2 regions of the Sulfurospirillum sp. UCH001 genome follow, and region 2 is predicted to be linked to the other one. Evidence: riboswitches for the same ligand, from Rfam matches in the RefSeq annotation. Region 2 holds a riboswitch; the other holds the start of a gene.

Region 1 (8,819 bases), 580 kb from region 2:
GGGCAATGATCAGAGCCATAGATATGCGGTAAGATAAACGCATCTTTTAGTTGTCCCTCTAGCTCTTTAGAGATAAAAAAGTAGTCAATCCTCCATCCAACATTTCGCTCTCTCGCTCCCGCTCGGTATGACCACCACGAATAACACTCTGTTTTATCTCCATGTATATGCCTAAAGGTATCGATATACCCTTTCTCTAAAAGTGTGTCTATCCATGCACGCTCGATAGGTAAGAAGCCTGAAGTGTCTTCATTGGCTTTAGGATGAGTGAGGTCGATTTCACGATGCGCGGTATTGACATCGCCACAGATGATGATGCCTTTTCCCTCTTTGCGCAATGCTTCAGTATGCGCTAGAAAATCGCTGTAAAACTTCATCTTGTGGGCAAGACGTTCTTCACTTTGTTGACCATTTGGAAAGTAAACATTGAAAAGTGCTATGTTATCAAAGTGATGCTCTAAAATACGTCCTTCTTGGGTGTGGTCGATGTGTAAAGCGGTATCGGTTTTTTCAAACATTCGTGTGGAAAAGCTCATCGTACCCGAGTAGCCTTTTTTGCTTGCAGAGTTGATGTGTTTTGAGGTAAAAGGGTGTTGAAAAAGCGGTTCAGGAATTTGATGTGCTTCTGCTTTGATCTCTTGCAAACACAGAACATCAGGTTTAACTTCATCGACCCACGTAAAAGCATTTTTACTCGCAACAGCACGAATGCCATTAACATTCCACGATATCAGTTTCATACGCATTCTCCTTTAATTCTCTGAAATGGTATCATAAGTAACTAAGGGCTTTGGTATATCTTTTGCAAAGGTGATCTAAAAAGGAGTAACTGTGTTATCTTTTTCATGTGGGGCTAATGCCCATTTTCGCACTATCAATACCCATTTAAGCAGTGATTCATGCAACAATGTTTAGAGTATATCTGCAGGGAGTTTGAAAAAGTCAAAGACTATTTGCATTATCCAAGTCCTGCGAAAGAGCTGATTATCAACAATCTTTTTGAAAACTTTATGAAGTGCTTTTTAGAGTATCCGTTTGAAAAAAAGCGTTATCCCAAAGAGTTTTTAGAAACCGCCAATCTTTACAATGACGGTGATGTCGTGACACTCAAACGTTTTGAAGACATCGGTTGCGCTATTTGCTCTTAAGTGACTTTTACGACTATGTGAAAATCACCCATCTCTACCAAAAAATCTAACCCAAATGTGCGATATCAAAGTAAGCGAGTAGGTAACTTACCATCAGCAAAAAAGGAATAAACAGAAGCGAAGTAAAGAGTATGAGGCTTGCTACATCCACAGGTTTGCAGTCATAAAGGGCTGAAATGTTTACGTTGGTAACCGCCAGTGGCACGATGAGTTCTAAAAAAAGTACCGAAGCAACAAACGGCTCTAAGGGGAACACAAAAAAGAGCAGCCACACCGTAATGATAGGCATGATGACAAATTTGATGAGGTGAACGTGCAACAACAGTTTGTAGTTCAGCTCTCCGAGTTTCATGTTGTAAAGGTACATTCCAAACACAATGAGTTGAAGTACCACCATACAGTACGCCCCCATTTCCAGCGACTTAAAGAGAGTAGGGTGAATCACAATGCCTGCAAAATTAAGTCCAAGTGCGAACATCGCCGCCCAAATGACGGGCAGTTTAAAGATGTTCAAAAATGCTTGTTTCATACTTGATGTACCTGCAGAGTAAAAAAATACACCCAAGGTATATGTCATAAGGGTATTGGCAACACTCATCATGCTGGTGTAGATGATAGAATCTTGTCCAAAGATGGCGATGCCAAGAGGAATGCCCAAATTGCCTGTGTTGTTAATCGCCGCGGCTATGGTCATGATGGAGCGCTCTTTCACATCTTCAAAAAACATTCTTGCAAAAATAAATCCTACGACAATGGTAAGAAGCGAAAAAAGGACATAATAAAACGGCACTTGCAACAGCTCTAAGCTCATCGGTTTCGTGGAAAGTCCCCAAAATGAAAAGATGGGGTGCAGAAAATAGACCGAGAGAATGACCATACCGCGCTCAGCCAACTCTTCTTTGAAAATCTTTTTGGCAATGTATCCGAGTAGAATGAAAACATAAATGGCAAGAATGGAAAGCGCTATGTTCATGGTAAAGCTTTATGTGCAAGATTTTGAAAAGGGTATTGTAACGCAAAATCTCTTTCTCCTATCCATAAAATGAGGCACTTGACATTAATTAGATATCTAACTATAATGCGGCTTATGAAAAATCAAAGACTTATAGCGCTTTCCAGCAGACTTGCAGAGAAAGCCAATAAATTTATTATTGCAGAGCTGAAAAAATATGAACTGACAGATATTGCGCCTAGTCATGGTGATATCTTAAGTTTATTATTTGATGGTAGTAGTTATGAAATGGGCGAAATCTCGCGTAAAATTCACAGAACAAAACCCACAGTAACGGTTCTAGTAGAAAAGCTTGAAAAAAGCGGTTATGTACAACGTGTAAAATCAGATGTGGATGCCCGTTTTACGATGATTTCTCTTACCGAAAAAGGGTTTGCGCTTAGACCCATTTTTGAAGCTATTTCGAAAGATCTCAATGCATTAGCCTATGCGGGGCTTAGAGAAGAAGAGGGGATGTTACTCGAGATATTGCTTGAAAAAGCAATTATTAATTTTGAAAAGAGAGAGTAAAAAATTAGCCATATAGTTAGATATCTAATTAATTAAGGAGGCGAAAAGTCATTTTTATATTTTAAATTTAGTGTGAATAAACAATAAACTCAATCAAAGGAAAAATTATGGAAAAAGTAGGACAAAATTATAAAGTTATCTCATGCGGTGATGTCGCATCATTAGGTCGTGTTGTACTGCACGATGTTTTGGCATTAAGTGGTGCAGAAGTCTCTGTCAATGAACTCCCTGCAGGTGTAAGTGTTCCTTTTGTACATGCACATAAAAACAATGAAGAGATTTATGTAGTGCTTAGTGGCAAAGGGCTTTTATACATTGATGGCGAAGAGTTTGCCATAAAAGAGGGCGATGCGTTTCGTATAGACCCTAAAGGGGAGCGTTGCATCAAAGCGGACAATGCAAGCTCACTTCGTTTCATCTGTATTCAAGCCAAAGCAAAGAGCTTAGATGGCTATACCGAGAGTGATGGTGTTGGGGTTGACGCAAAACCGTCGTGGTTATAAGATTGCCTCGAAAGAGGCAATCTTAGTTTGCAGAGTTAATTAGCATTTTGGAGCACTTTTTTAACGCCTTCGTGTTAGACTAAAAATAAAAAAGTGAATCCATGAAAGAATTTATCGCAACTATTCAAACTGCCATCATCGGTACCCTTGATAGTAAAGGGCACCCTTTTAGCTCTTACGCACCTTACATTTACAACAATAACCGTTTTTACGTTTATATCTCCGACATTGCAACACATGCTAAAAATTTGCAAAAAAATCCCAAAGCATCACTCTTTTTTGTAGAAGACGAGAGTAAAACCGACAACCTGTTTGCACGAAAACGTGTGAGTTTACAATGCGATAGCCAAAAGATAGAGAGAGGAAGTGAGCGTTTTGTGGAAGTGTTAGGACTTTTTGCTAAGAAGTTTGATGCCAAGATGGTGGGGACACTTAAAAAGATGTTGGACTTTAATCTCTATGAGTTCAAAGTAATGTACGGCGAAGCGACCTTTGGATTTGGAAAAGCCTATTTTGTGGGTGGGGAAAATATGGATGAGCTGATTGCTAGAACTGAAGGCAATGGACATCATGGAGTAAATAAGTAGTTTTTAGCCCTGCAAAAGGGCTAAAACTTTTTATTGATAAATCTGTCCACCACTCTCTTTAAAGTGTTCGGCTTGTTCTTCCAAACCTTTTTTAAGTGCCATACTTACATCATCTGTACCGATTTTTGCAGCGTAGTCACGTACATCTTGTGAGATTTTCATGGAGCAAAACTTTGGTCCACACATCGAGCAAAAATGTGCTACTTTGGCACTCTCGACGGGTAAGGTTTTGTCGTGGTATTCACGAGCACGGTCTGGGTCAAAACCGATGTTGAACTGGTCGTACCATCGAAACTCAAAACGGGCTTTGCTCATGGCATTATCTCTGATTTGTGCTCCTGGAAAACCTTTAGCAAGGTCGGCTGCGTGTGCGGCGATCTTGTAGGCGATGATGCCCTCTTTAACGTCTTCTCTGTTTGGTAAGCCTAAATGCTCTTTAGGGGTAACGTAGCAGAGCATGGCGGTACCGTACCAGCCAATTTGTGCTGCACCGATAGCTGAGGTGATGTGATCATACCCCGGAGCAACGTCGGTGACGAGCGGTCCAAGCGTATAGAACGGTGCTTCAAAACAGTCCTCTAACTCTTTGGTCATGTTTTCTTTGATTTTTTGCATCGGAACGTGTCCTGGTCCTTCGATCATCACTTGAACATCATGTTTCCATGCGATTTTGGTAAGTTCACCCAACGTTTCCAGTTCAGCAAATTGCGCTTCATCGTTGGCATCATACAGTGAGCCAGGGCGTAAGCCATCTCCGAGTGAAAACGCCACATCGTAGGCTTTCATAATCTCACAGATTTCCTCAAAATAGGTGTAGAGGAAGTTCTCTTTGTGGTGGTGCAGACACCATTTAGCCATGATGCTTCCACCTCGAGAAACGATGCCTGTTAGTCGTTTTGCCGTCATCGGTACGTATGCTAAGCGAACACCTGCATGAATGGTGAAGTAGTCCACCCCTTGTTCTGCTTGCTCGATAAGTGTGTCACGGAATACTTCCCATGTCAAGTCTTCGGCGATGCCATTGACCTTTTCTAGGGCTTGGTAAATTGGCACGGTACCAATCGGCACAGCTGAGTTCCTCAAAATCCACTCTCGTGTTTCGTGGATGTTTTTACCTGTGGAGAGGTCCATCACGGTATCGCCACCCCAACGGGTAGACCAAAGCATCTTTTCGACCTCTTCTTCGATGGATGAAGTGGTTGCAGAGTTTCCGATGTTGGCATTGATCTTGACCATGAAGTTACGACCGATGATCATCGGCTCGGCTTCTGGGTGATTGACATTGAGCGGAAGGACTGCACGACCTGCGGCGATCTCTTGGCGGACAAATTCAGGAGTGTAAACCTCTGGTAAGTTTGCCCCAAAATGCTCGCCTTGGTGTTGAGAGCCAAGGAGTTTGTTTTTGCGTGCCTCTTCAAGATTACAGTTTTCACGAATGGCGACATACTCCATTTCTGGCGTAATGATGCCTTTTTTTGCGTAGTGCATTTGGGTGATGTTTTGACCACTTTTTGCACGGCGTGGTTTTTTGAGGTTGGGGAAACGAAGCGCGTTTAGCTCGGCATCATCATGGCGTTTGTGAAAATAGACAGAACTAAAATCGCTCAGTTGCTCAGTATCGCCTCTTTCTTCTATCCATTTGGCACGAATAGGCTTTAAACCTTGGTGTAGGTCGATTTTAACGTTTGGGTCAGTGTAAACACCTGAAGTATCGTAGACATGAAGTGGTGGGTTTTCTTCGAACGTTCCATCACTTTTAGCCGTTGGACTGAGTTCTATCTCACGCATTGGGACTTGAATGTCAGGGCGTGAACCTTGGATGTAAATTTTCTTGGAACTTGGAAAGTTTTGAATGTAAGATGAATCTATTTTTTCAAGATTGTCGAGTACTTTACTCATGCGTTTATCTCCTTATTTCCTACGCTGGCATTACCCAGATCAGGTTCGTGAAGCCACATTAATGGACTTCTTGGGGTATTATCTCAGCCCTAAGTTCGGCACCCCCACAGACAATGGTAAACAATTAAAAGAAGTTGATTATACAGAACTATGCAAAGAGGCGACTTAAGAAAAAGAGTTGGGTTTAAAAAGCAGTACGTTTGTTTAAGTGTCGTTTCGTTTATTTACATTTCTTAACGTGCAATCACAAATGTACTGTTTTTGATGAGGTAATGGTGTGTGTCTTGAAGCTGAATGGGAAAAGGTCTACAAACATTGCCCATAAATTCAGGAACATTGAGTTGATAGGTATTATTGGGGTATTTTTCTTCTAAAAGAACTTTTGCAGAACCGATGATTTGGTTGGCGATCTCTTTTAAAAGGTCATCTAAGTCATTTTCACAAAGATTTTCTTCAAAAAGAAGGTTAAATGCAATTTCACTCAGTACCTCTTTTTCAAAGAAAAGATACCATGTGTGTTCTGTATCGTTTTCAAGAAGAGAAATGGCAGAACCATAAAAGTATTCTCCCAAATTAGCTGCTTTTTGAGGCAGTTCACATAAAATAGTTTCACAAAAACTGCGTGTGGCTTCAATGACGGCTTGATTCATTCATAACCCCTTAATATGCGCTAAGAGAACATTATATTTGAAACTATTTAAATTATATATTAAAGAAAATCCTAAGATGATAAAGTGATTTTAAAAAGAGAATTTTTTATACATAAGAATATTTTTTAATCACAGCATTGGAATAATTTTTTTGAAAAACGCTACAATAGCGCGTTAATTTTTTTGAAGGAATTTTATGCACACAAAAGGGCTTTCAAGAGGCTTGCAAAATAGACACGTCCAGCTTATTGCATTGGGTGGAGCTATTGGTACAGGTCTATTTTTAGGGGTTTCTACAACCGTACAATTGACAGGTCCCGCGGTACTTTTAGGGTATGCGCTGGGTGGATTTATTGCATTTATGATTATGCGACAACTGGGTGAAATGGTTGTTGAAGAGCCAGTTGCTGGATCATTTAGTCACTTTGCAAACAAATACTGGCATCCATTTGCGGGTTTTGCATCGGGCTGGAACTACTGGATTCTTTATGTTTTAGTAGGTATGGCAGAACTAACAGCGATTGGTACGTTTGTTCACTTTTGGCTTCCAAACATCCCAACATGGGCATCAGCAGCGTTTTTCTTTGTTTTGGTTAACCTTGTAAACTTAGTCAATGTCCGTATTTACGGTGAATTTGAGTTTTGGTTTTCTATCATTAAGGTAGCGGCTATTATTGCGATGATTGCATTTGGTAGTTACTTGCTTGTCAGTGGTAATGGTGGCGAGAGTGCACACTTTAGTAACCTTTGGGCATTAGAAGGCGGCTTTTTTCCACATGGGATTAAAGGCTTTTTGATGGCGATGGTATTCATCATGTTCTCATTTGGTGGGCTTGAGTTAATTGGTATTGCTGCGGCTGAAACAGACGATCCAAGTCATACCATTCCAAGAGCGACCAATCAAGTTATTTACCGTATTCTTATTTTCTACATTGGTGCACTTGCGGTACTTCTGTCTTTAATGCCATGGATGCAGATGACCAAAGAAGTCACGCCATTTGTAATGGTTTTTAGCACGATCAATCAAAATGTTATTGCACATGTACTCAATGCGATCGTTTTAACAGCGGCACTTTCAGTCTATAACAGTGGCGTTTACTCAAATTCACGTATGCTGTTTGGTTTAGCAGCACAAGGCAATGCACCTAAAATGATGATGCGCCTAAACAGTAAAGGCGTTCCAGTCAATGCCGTACTATTCTCTGCGCTCATTACAGGTACATGTGTCGCGCTTAATTATTTTATGCCAGAGGGTGCATTTCAGTTTTTGATGGCACTTGTTGTTTCAGCGTTGGTAGTTAATTGGTTTATGATTAGCTTTGCGCATCTTAAATTCCGTTATGCAAAAATTAAAGAGGGCATAGAGCCTAAATTTAAAGCATTTTGGTTCCCAATGGGCAACATTATCTGTCTAGCGTTTTTCGTGATGATTTTGGGTGTGATGCTTTTTATTGATGGTATCAATATCTCTGTTTATCTTATTCCTGCATGGTTGATTGTATTAGCCATTGGGTATAAACTCTCTCGTAAATAACTATTAGGCTCTTTGCATGAATTAAAATGCAAAGAGCTCATCTTCTTTTAACATCCACTTTAAATCGTTTATTAAGAGCGCATCTAGTACAATCAATCATCTTATAATTAAAGTTGGCATATATGTTAGTGGGGCTTGCATTTTTCGGTATTTTAGTAGGATTTTCTTCTGGTTTCTTTGGCATCGGTGGAGGAACGATTCTTGTACCTGCATTGATTTATTTTGGTTACGACATCAAAATGGCTATTGGTATTTCTGTTATGCAGATGATATTTAGTTCGATGTTTGGCTCCTACGTCAACTATAAAGCAGGTGTCTTGCAACTTAACAGCGGTATTTTCTTAGGATTTGGTGCACTTTTTGGTGCAGCACTTAGCGGATTTATCGTTGACGCACTACCTCGAATTGCGCTTTTAATTCTTTTTGCAACGATTTTAGCGATGTCTATTTATAAGTTTTTTACAGCACCCACTGTTTCGAAAAGTGAGCCGAATGAGTCGAAGAGTTTACTCTTTGTTGTCGGTGTTATCATAGGTGCTATTGCCATTAGTACGGGAACGGGTGGTGCCATTTTCTTAACACCTGTTTTGGTAGGTTTTATGAATTGGGACATTAAAAAAGCGGTTGGTACAACACTCTTTTTTATTATTTTTGGTTCCATATCTGGGTTTATCAGTTTGGCTTCGCATGGGCATGTGGATTATAATGCCGGTGTTGCTGTGGGCATTGGTTCGTTAATCGGTGTCTATTTTGGGGTGAAAGTTTCCCATAAAGTTGAAAAAAAGGTGCAAAAAAGAGCCCTTTTAATCTTGTATGTCATTATGTTTATACTAACAATCAATAAAATTTTAAGTGAGTTAAATGTCCTATGATAAAAATTTACGGTGCTAAAGAGAACAATCTAAAAAATATCAATTTAGAAATTCCAAAAAATAAGCTTGTGGTTTTTACAGGTTTAAGTGGAAGTGGTAAAAGT
Region 2 (8,819 bases):
AACGCTGTTATATCCTATCGTTCAAAAAGATGGTCGTGTCGCTATTTTAGCACTGGATTTTTCTAAAAAACATTATCAAAAAGTTATTTCATTTCTTGTGGGTTTAGAGAGGTTTCTCAAAGCCATGGTTCCTTTCTTACTTTTTATTTTCTTGGTGATGCTCATTGTAATCCGCATTGACAAAGAGAGGGAAAAGGAGAAAATTAAGGCTCAAAAAGCTCTTGAAGAACTCAACCTTACATTAGAAGAGCGTGTTGTTCAAGAAGTAGAAAAAAATAGGCAAAAAGATCAACAACTCATTCAGCAATCCCGTCTTGCTTCAATGGGTGAGATGATCAGTATGATTGCGCATCAATGGAGACAGCCTCTAAGTGCTATTAGCTCAACTGTGCAAGGATTGCATTTAAAACTTACTTTGAAAAAATTTGATGAGACACTCTTTATTGAAAAACTGAACGATGTTAATCGTTACGCACAATACCTTAGCCAAACAATCGATGATTTTAGACAATTTTTTAAACCAAGTAAGGCAAAAGATAAAGTAAGTTTAGAAGAGGTTATTGAGAAGGTTTTAGGAATTATTGGTGTCTCTTTAGAAAACAAAAAGATTAAGTTAATCATGGAGTATAACTCTAATGAATACATAATGACATATGCCAATGAACTGATGCAGGTTTTGCTGAATCTCATTAAAAATGCAGAAGATGTTCTTCTTGAGAATAAGATAGAAAATCCTTGGATTAAAATAGCAACGTATAAAAATGATGGTAGTGTGATTGTGTCAATCAGTGATAATGGCGGAGGAATTTCAAGTGCTGTTATCGAGCGTATTTTTGAGCCCTATTTTAGTACAAAAAACAAAAAAGACGGTACAGGATTGGGGCTTTATATGAGCCATAAAATTATTGAAGAGCATTGTGGTGGAAATTTATGTGCATCAAATGGTTTAGATGGTGCTATTTTCACAGTTACTTTACCCCGCTCATCGCTTGTAAGTTAAAGGACAATAAATGGAATCAGTTTTCAAAAAATGTATTGTAGATGCCAGAAATTTAACACTTTTATACGTTGAAGATAACGTTGGGGCACGCGCAGGTTCCATGTTGATTTTTGAAGAGTTTTTTGGACGTGTTATCGAAGCAGTTGATGGTGAAGATGGTTTGGAAAAATTTAAAAATTATCATATTGATTTAGTTATCACCGATATTACAATGCCTCAAATGAATGGTTTAGAGATGGCAGCAGCGATTCGGAAGCTAAGTCCTCAAACGCCTGTTTTGATACTCTCAGCGTACAACGAAGCTGAGTATTTTATAGAGAGTATTCGTCTAGGGGTTGAAGGGTATCTTCTGAAACCTATTGAAATAGGGCAATTTATGGATGTTTTAAGTCAAGTCATTGAAAAAATTCGCCTTAAAGCAGAACACGATAAACTCCAAACACTTTTAACCCAATACCTAGAAGTTACCGATAAAAGTGCCATCGTTTCTAAGACTGACAAACATGGAGTCATTACCTACGTGAATGATGCTTTTTGTACTATTTCTGGTTTTAGCCGTGATGAAATCATTGGTCAAAAACACAGTATTGTACGGCATAAAGATACACCACAAGAGCTTTTTCAAGATTTATGGAAAACAATAAGCAGTGGAAACTTGTGGCAGGGTATTATCAAAAATCGATGTAAAAATGGTAGCAGTTATTACATCAAAACAGCTATTAAACCTATTCTCAATAAAAAAGGCGAAGTGGTTGAGTATATCGCGCTTTACAATGATATCACGGAAGTAATGAACCCTAAAAAGCAACTTTTTGACTATATCCATAGTACCGAAGAAGCCGTAGTGGTACTTCTAAAGATAGAAGATTTTGCGACTGTTGAAGATTTTTATAGTAATGAATTAATTGAGCTTTTAGAGCGTAGATTAGGGGATAAACTTTTAGAAAATATCGCCAAAGCCTGTCCTTTTGAAAAAATTTATACGTTGGGATTTGGTGAGTATGCGTTAGCTATTGATAAAAATAAATGTCCTTTAATCGCTCTTAGCTTGGGTCAAAAGATTAAAGAGCTTCTCAAAGAGATTGAAGAAGAGATCATTCATCTCAATCAAATCGAATACAGTGCTTCGTTAATAGCTAGTTTAGCATTTGGTGGGAAAGAACCGTATCAAAGTGCACATTTTGGTATTAAAAAAGCAGAGCGCAAAAAGATTAATTTTATTCTTGCCACAGATTTGATTTTAGAGATGCAAGCCCAAGCACAGGTCAATATGGGAATCATTGTTGCGGTTAAAAAAGCGTTAAATACGTCAGGCATTATCTCTTATTTTCAACCTATCATTGATAACAAAACGAAAAAAATAGCAAAATTTGAGTCTTTAGTCAGACTTGTTGATGAAAATCACAACCTCTGGTTTCCCGCAGATTTTCTAGATATTTCTAAAAAAGGGCGTTATTACACTCAAATTACGCAAAAAGTATTGGATAACTCATTTCAGGCGTTGTATCAAACATCAGCCGACATTACGATCAATATTTCCGCTATTGATATTGAAGAGCAGGTCACACGTAACAAACTGATTAATCTTTTAGATACCCATAAAGAACATGCCCATCGCATCACGTTTGAACTACTCGAAGATGCAAGCATTAAAGAGTTTGATGTGATTAAAACGTTTATTCAAGAAGTGAAATCGCGTGGTGTTTCTATTGCTATTGATGATTTTGGAAGCGGCTACTCTAATTTTGAGCGACTCCTTGATTATGATCCAGATATTATCAAAATTGATGGCAGTTTGATTAAAAATATTGCTACGGATGATTATTCTATCTCTATTGTTAAAACGATAGTGAGTTTTGCCAATGAACATAATATCAAAACTATTGCTGAATTTGTTGAAAATGAGACAATTTTTAATATTCTTTATGCACTTGGTGTGCATTATTCGCAAGGGTATTACTTTGGTAAGCCACAGTTATTAGAAGAATACAAGGGAATTTCGGGCTTTTAAACCTGCATTTTTTTGTGCTTGAAAAAACCTATAAATCAGAGTACAATTGTCTTTAATAGTTAGTGCTAGGAGGGCTGGTAAACCAGCTGAGATAAAGAATGGTGATTCTTTGATCCTTGTGACCTGATCTGGGTAATGCCAGCGTAGGAAAGCTCAATCAAAATAACACACATCTTCTCTAAATCCCTCTGCTAACTTTTTATCTCAACAGATTTGAGGAATGATTTATGAAACATTGTTTAACGATTGCAGGCTCTGACAGCTGCGGAGGTGCAGGTATTCAAGCCGATCTAAAAGCTTTTAGTGCCAATAGCACCTATGGCATGAGTGTTATTACTGCCATTACCGCGCAAAATACTCAAGGTGTCTTTGATGTCCAAGACATTACCCCATCCGTTATAGAACATCAAATTGAAGCGATTTTTGATGACATTCGTGTAGATGCCGTAAAAATTGGTATGGTTTCTCGTCCTGAAACCATCGAAATTATCGCACAGACACTTAAAAAATACTCCTTGCCGCCTTTAGTGATTGATCCTGTGATGATCTCGAAAAGCGGATATGACCTTTTGCAACCCGAAGCCAAAAGAGCACTTATTGACATTCTTTTACCGATGGCGACACTTATTACCCCCAATCTTCCAGAAGCAGAAGTGATCGTGGGTTATAAAATCGATACGATTGAGCTTATGAAAAAAGCAGCGCTTGATTTGCATAAACTTGGTTGTAAATACGTTCTTGTTAAAGGAGGGCATTTGGAAAATGATGCCACCGATGTTCTTTATGATGGTGAGACGTTTCATCTGTTACATTCAGCTCGTCTAAAAACCATCAATACTCATGGAACAGGCTGTACCCTTTCTTCTGCCATCGCAGCAAACCTTGCAAAAGGACTACCAGTAAAAGAAGCCGTTGAAGCAGCAAAAGCGTACATTACAGAAGCGATTACGCATGGCTTTAAATTAGGACATGGCGTTGGTCCCGTGCACCATTTTTACGCACTTTATACAAAAGCAGGAATTGAGTCATGATGGAAGAAAAAACAACTTTAAGTGGTTTTGGGCTCTTTGCACTTTGGTTTGGTGCTGCTGTTTCAATGGCGGAGATTTTTACGGGTGGACTTTTAGCGCCATTAGGGTTTGAGCAAGGATTAAAAGCTATTCTGTTAGGGCATCTGATTGGTGGATTGATTTTAATCTTAGGTGGTTATATTGGAGCTCAAAGTAAACTTCCAGCCATTATGTCCACACGCATCTCTTTTGGTCATTATGGCTCCTACCTTTTCTCACTTCTCAATGTTTTTCAACTCATTGGTTGGACGGCTGTGATGATTATTTCTGGTGGACGTGCTGCTAATGAACTTGGAGTTGCACTTTTTGGATTTGACAGTATCAATACATGGGCAATTGCTATTGGGATTTTTATAGGTCTGTGGATTTGGCTTGGAAAAGTAGGGTTCCAAAAACTCAATGTTGTAGCTGTTGTTCTTCTTTTTGTTCTCACACTAATTTTATGTGGAGTTGTTTTTAAAGAAGGCAATATTTTACTAGCTGCACCCACAGATGAAATGAGTTTTGGAGCTGCATTAGAGCTTAGCATCATTATGCCTCTATCATGGCTTCCTCTGATTTCTGATTATACACGTTTTGCTAAGAGTAGAAAATCTGGCCTTGTTGGTAGTTTTATGGGGTATTTTATCGGTAGTTCATTGATGTATGCGATTGGCTTAGCGATTGCATTGTATGCAAAAGACGCAAGTGTAGGCTCTATGATGATGACGCTCAATTTAGGATTTGCTGCGCTTGGAATTGTACTTCTTTCTACCATTACAACAACATTTCTTGATGCGTATTCAGCAGGGGTGACATTTACCAATATTTTCCCGCAAATGAGCGAGCGAAAAATTGCTTTTGCAATGGCTATTATTGGGCTTTTGATTGCTATTTTTACTCCTATTGAGCAGTATGAAACCTTTTTATATGCTATAGGTTCAGTTTTTGGACCGTTATTTGCCATTTTGCTAAGTGATTATTTTATCTTTAAAAAAGAGCAAATTGAGCCTTCTTTGTCGTTGCACATAGGAGCACTCATCGTTTGGGCGATTGGAGTAGGGCTCTATTATTGGTTTATGACGTTTGATTTACCACTCGGTTCAACGCTTCCTACGATGCTTGCAACAAGCATGATATTTATTATTACGAAAAAGGTTATGGCAACATGGACATTCAAGATCAATTGAACGAAGTTTTTGTAGCACTCCAAACAAAGCGAGCTTTGGTACATCATATCACCAACTATGTGACGGTCAATGACTGTGCTAACGTCGTTTTAGCCATTGGTGCTTCTCCTATTATGGCAGATGAAATAGACGAAGTAGCAGAGATGGTTGGCATTTGTGATGCACTTGTTTTAAATATTGGAACGGCAAATGAACGAACCCTTGCCTCTATGGTAGAAGCAGGTAAAGCGGCAAATGCTAAAGGGATTCCTGTAGTTCTTGATCCTGTAGGAGTAGGGGCAACATCTTTTCGAAAAAAGAGTGTTGCAGAACTCATGAATACAATCTCGTTTAGCATTATTCGTGGCAATATGGCTGAGATTAAAACCATTGCGGGGCTTGAATCTAAAAGCGCTGGAGTTGATTCGTTAGAAGAAGAGAGTGATGGTGCTATTATTGCTTCCCATTTAGCTAAAAAATTAGGATGCGTGATTGCAATAACCGGTAAAACTGATATTGTAGCTGATGCAAAAGAGTGTTATATTCTAGAAAATGGTGATGTTGCTTTAACAAATGTCACCGGTACTGGATGTATGACAACATCTTTGATCGGTAGTTTTTTAGGTGCTTCAAAAAAAGCACTTCCAAGCGCAATTGCAGGGATTTTGACGATGTCTATCTCTGGTGAAATAGCAGATAAAAGTAAAGGTATGGGAACATTTCACACAGCTTTGATTGATAGAATTAGTGAAATGAATTACATGACATTAATCGAGAAAGCTAAAATAAGTTTATATAAATAGGAATAATTATTATTTAATATATATTTTAGTTTGATAGCTGTATGATTTCTTCATAAACAATGATAAAGGAGTCAATGATGGCAAGAGTTGGAAATTCTATTATCAAAGGTATTGAGGTTCAAGAGATCATCACAACACTCAATCGTGCTTATGCTGACGAGTGGTTAGCGTATTATCAGTATTTTATTGAAGCTAAAGTGGTTAAAGGGTTGATGAAAGATGCAGCGATTGCAGAACTTGTTCAGCACGCAGCAGATGAACTCAGACACGCAACTATGGTTGCAGATCGTATCATTCAATTAGGTGGAGCTCCACTTTTACATCCAGCGGATTGGCTCAAACAGACCAATTGTGGTTATGATGCACCTAATGATTTTGATGTGGTAGCTGTTTTAAAAGATGCCATTAAAGGTGAGCAGTGTGCCATTGCAACGTATTCTAGTATCGTAGATCTTACACGTAACAAAGACATTGTCACATATGACTTAGTTTCTCAAATTTTAGCTGATGAAGTTATGCATGAAGAAGATCTTCAAAACTTGCATGACGATATTACCGAATTTATTGGCGATTTAAAGAAATCAATGCAATAACACTAAGGAGGCAGGTATGGTCGATGTTAGCTTAGAGCAGTTCATACCTGCTTTTCTTCTCACACTCTTTGCAGGGTTAAGCACAGGATTTGGAGCTCTTTTAGCCTTTTTTTCAAAGAGTAAAAGTCATACTTTCTTATCCATAGGATTGGGATTTTCAGCAGGTGTGATGGTCTATGTCTCATTTGTTGAGATTCTTTTTAAGTCAAAAACAGCCTTTAGTGCAATTTATGCAAGCCCTATAATAGGGGAGTCTTTAGCTTTACTTTGCTTTTTTGGAGGCATTGGTATCAGTGCGCTCATTGATCGGTTTATCCCTGAAGATGTCAATCCTCACGAACCAAAATCCAACAAAGAACTAAGTGTCCTCAAAGAAGGGCATGAGCACTCTCTTCTAAAAGATTCCGCACTCAAACGCACAGGTATATTTACAGCCCTTGCTATTGGTATTCACAATTTTCCCGAAGGCTTTGCTACATTTATCGCTGCACTTGATAATGTTCACATTGGTCTTACGATTGCCTTAGCGATTGCTATCCATAATATCCCAGAAGGTATGGCAGTTTCTTTACCCATTTATCATGCAACAGGAGAACGAAAAAGCGCTTTTTGGTACGCTTTTATATCAGGACTTGCTGAGCCCATTGGCGCATTGGTCGGTTTTTTCCTTCTTTTACCTATTATGGGTGAGCTTACACTGGGTATTACTTTTGGTATTGTTGCAGGTATTATGGTGTATATCTCTTTTGATGAACTTTTACCTTCAGCAAGAGTCTATGGAAATGCCCATACAACGATCTTAGGTATCGTCCTTGGAATGATGGTGATGGCTGTTAGTTTAGTTGCATTTAAACTCATTTAAGAGACATTATAAGTATTTACTGACGAAATATAAGGACTTTTAGGGGATGTTTAGGTAAACTTTTCATTAAACTATTATGAAAAGGGCACAGGAATGTTTGGAAAGAGTAAGGCGATTTTAGAAGAAAGTAATGAACAGTTCCGTTTAGAAAACGAACGTTTAAAAGCTGAAAATGAAAGCTTAAAGCAAAAGTTAGACATGCTACAACAATCTGAAGCTTCATCACAGATTACACTGAGTGAAAATCGTTTGAAAACAGCGCTAATTAACACAATGTTGGGCGGTTGTGGCAATAGCGTTAAAGAGATTCAACATGACATAGAACAGAACCTTGAGGCATCTAAAGAGATTGTCGAAATAAGTGGTTCTACTGTAGAAAGTATTTCAAATCTTAATGCTATTTCTAACAACCTATTAACCTCTCTGAGTCAAATTTCAAATTCTGCAGTTGAGTCACGTCACATGGCGGAAAATCTTCATCATAGTGTCGATGAAATCGCAAGCGTCATCAATCTTATTAAAGATATTTCAGATCAAACAAATCTTTTAGCACTCAATGCTGCGATTGAAGCGGCACGTGCTGGCGAACACGGTCGTGGGTTTGCGGTTGTTGCTGATGAAGTTAGAAAATTGGCTGAGAGAACACAAAAAGCAACAGCTGAAGTCGAGATGAACATCAATGTTCTTAAGCAAAATGCTAATTTGATGTTTAAACAAAATGAAGAAGTTGAAAACATTGCATTAGAATCAAATCAACATATTGAAAACTTCAAAGTTGAATTTGATGCATTGCAACACAGTGCGACAACGATTCAGTCTGACTCTCAAAACATCAGTTTTGAAGTCTTTACCGCTCTTGCAAAGCTTGACCATGTTCTGTTCAAAGTTTCAGGTTATGGTTCGGTGTTTGATAAAGAGCATAAAGAGCTTACTGATCATACCAATTGTCGTTTGGGTAAATGGTATGCGGGGGTAGGGCGAGAAAACTTTAGTGCAACATCAGCGTTTAAAGCATTAGAAGAGCCACATAAAATTGTACATGGTGAGATCAATCAAGCAATTAAATGTGTTAAAGAAGGAACGTGTCTCAATGACATTAATGTTGTCATTAACCATTTTACGAAAGCGGAAGAAGCTTCTAAGCACCTTTTTGGTTTACTTAACCAAATGTTAGAAGAAAAACAACATCATCATTAGGAAACGTGTTTGAAATTTGAATTTTTAGGAACAGCCGATACTGGGGGCATTCCTCTTCATCAATGCCGTTGTATCATATGCGAAGAAGCCCGCCAAAAGAGCATTCATAATCGCTCAACAAGTGCGTATTTGGAG

What was found. Region 2 has a riboswitch for thiamine pyrophosphate ahead of thiD (bifunctional hydroxymethylpyrimidine kinase/phosphomethylpyrimidine kinase). Riboswitches for the same ligand answer to the same signal wherever they lie in the genome.
Region 1: linked by a shared signal. The riboswitch ahead of thiC (phosphomethylpyrimidine synthase ThiC) and the one ahead of thiD (bifunctional hydroxymethylpyrimidine kinase/phosphomethylpyrimidine kinase) in region 2 are both predicted to bind thiamine pyrophosphate.

Annotation. Positions count from the first base shown of each region.
Region 1 is NZ_AP014723.1:609,464-618,282, forward strand. Features, by position in the region: gene UCH001_RS03140 (exodeoxyribonuclease III) at 1-740, opposite strand, end outside; gene UCH001_RS03145 (hypothetical protein) at 900-1,148, shown strand; gene UCH001_RS03150 (AEC family transporter) at 1,195-2,121, opposite strand; gene UCH001_RS03155 (MarR family winged helix-turn-helix transcriptional regulator) at 2,236-2,670, shown strand; gene UCH001_RS03160 (cupin domain-containing protein) at 2,778-3,173, shown strand; gene UCH001_RS03165 (HugZ family protein) at 3,275-3,760, shown strand; gene thiC (phosphomethylpyrimidine synthase ThiC) at 3,791-5,659, opposite strand; TPP riboswitch at 5,658-5,775, opposite strand; gene UCH001_RS03175 (chemotaxis protein CheX) at 5,893-6,309, opposite strand; gene UCH001_RS03180 (amino acid permease) at 6,506-7,843, shown strand; gene UCH001_RS03185 (sulfite exporter TauE/SafE family protein) at 7,966-8,715, shown strand; gene uvrA (excinuclease ABC subunit UvrA) at 8,712-8,819, shown strand, end outside.
Region 2 is NZ_AP014723.1:1,190,708-1,199,526, forward strand. Features, by position in the region: gene UCH001_RS05975 (sensor histidine kinase) at 1-1,000, shown strand, start outside; gene UCH001_RS05980 (EAL domain-containing protein) at 1,011-3,011, shown strand; TPP riboswitch at 3,069-3,178, shown strand; gene thiD (bifunctional hydroxymethylpyrimidine kinase/phosphomethylpyrimidine kinase) at 3,239-4,042, shown strand; gene cytX (putative hydroxymethylpyrimidine transporter CytX) at 4,039-5,250, shown strand; gene thiM (hydroxyethylthiazole kinase) at 5,229-6,032, shown strand; gene UCH001_RS06000 (ferritin-like domain-containing protein) at 6,110-6,625, shown strand; gene zupT (zinc transporter ZupT) at 6,642-7,487, shown strand; gene UCH001_RS13490 (methyl-accepting chemotaxis protein) at 7,581-8,684, shown strand; gene UCH001_RS06015 (MBL fold metallo-hydrolase) at 8,694-8,819, shown strand, end outside.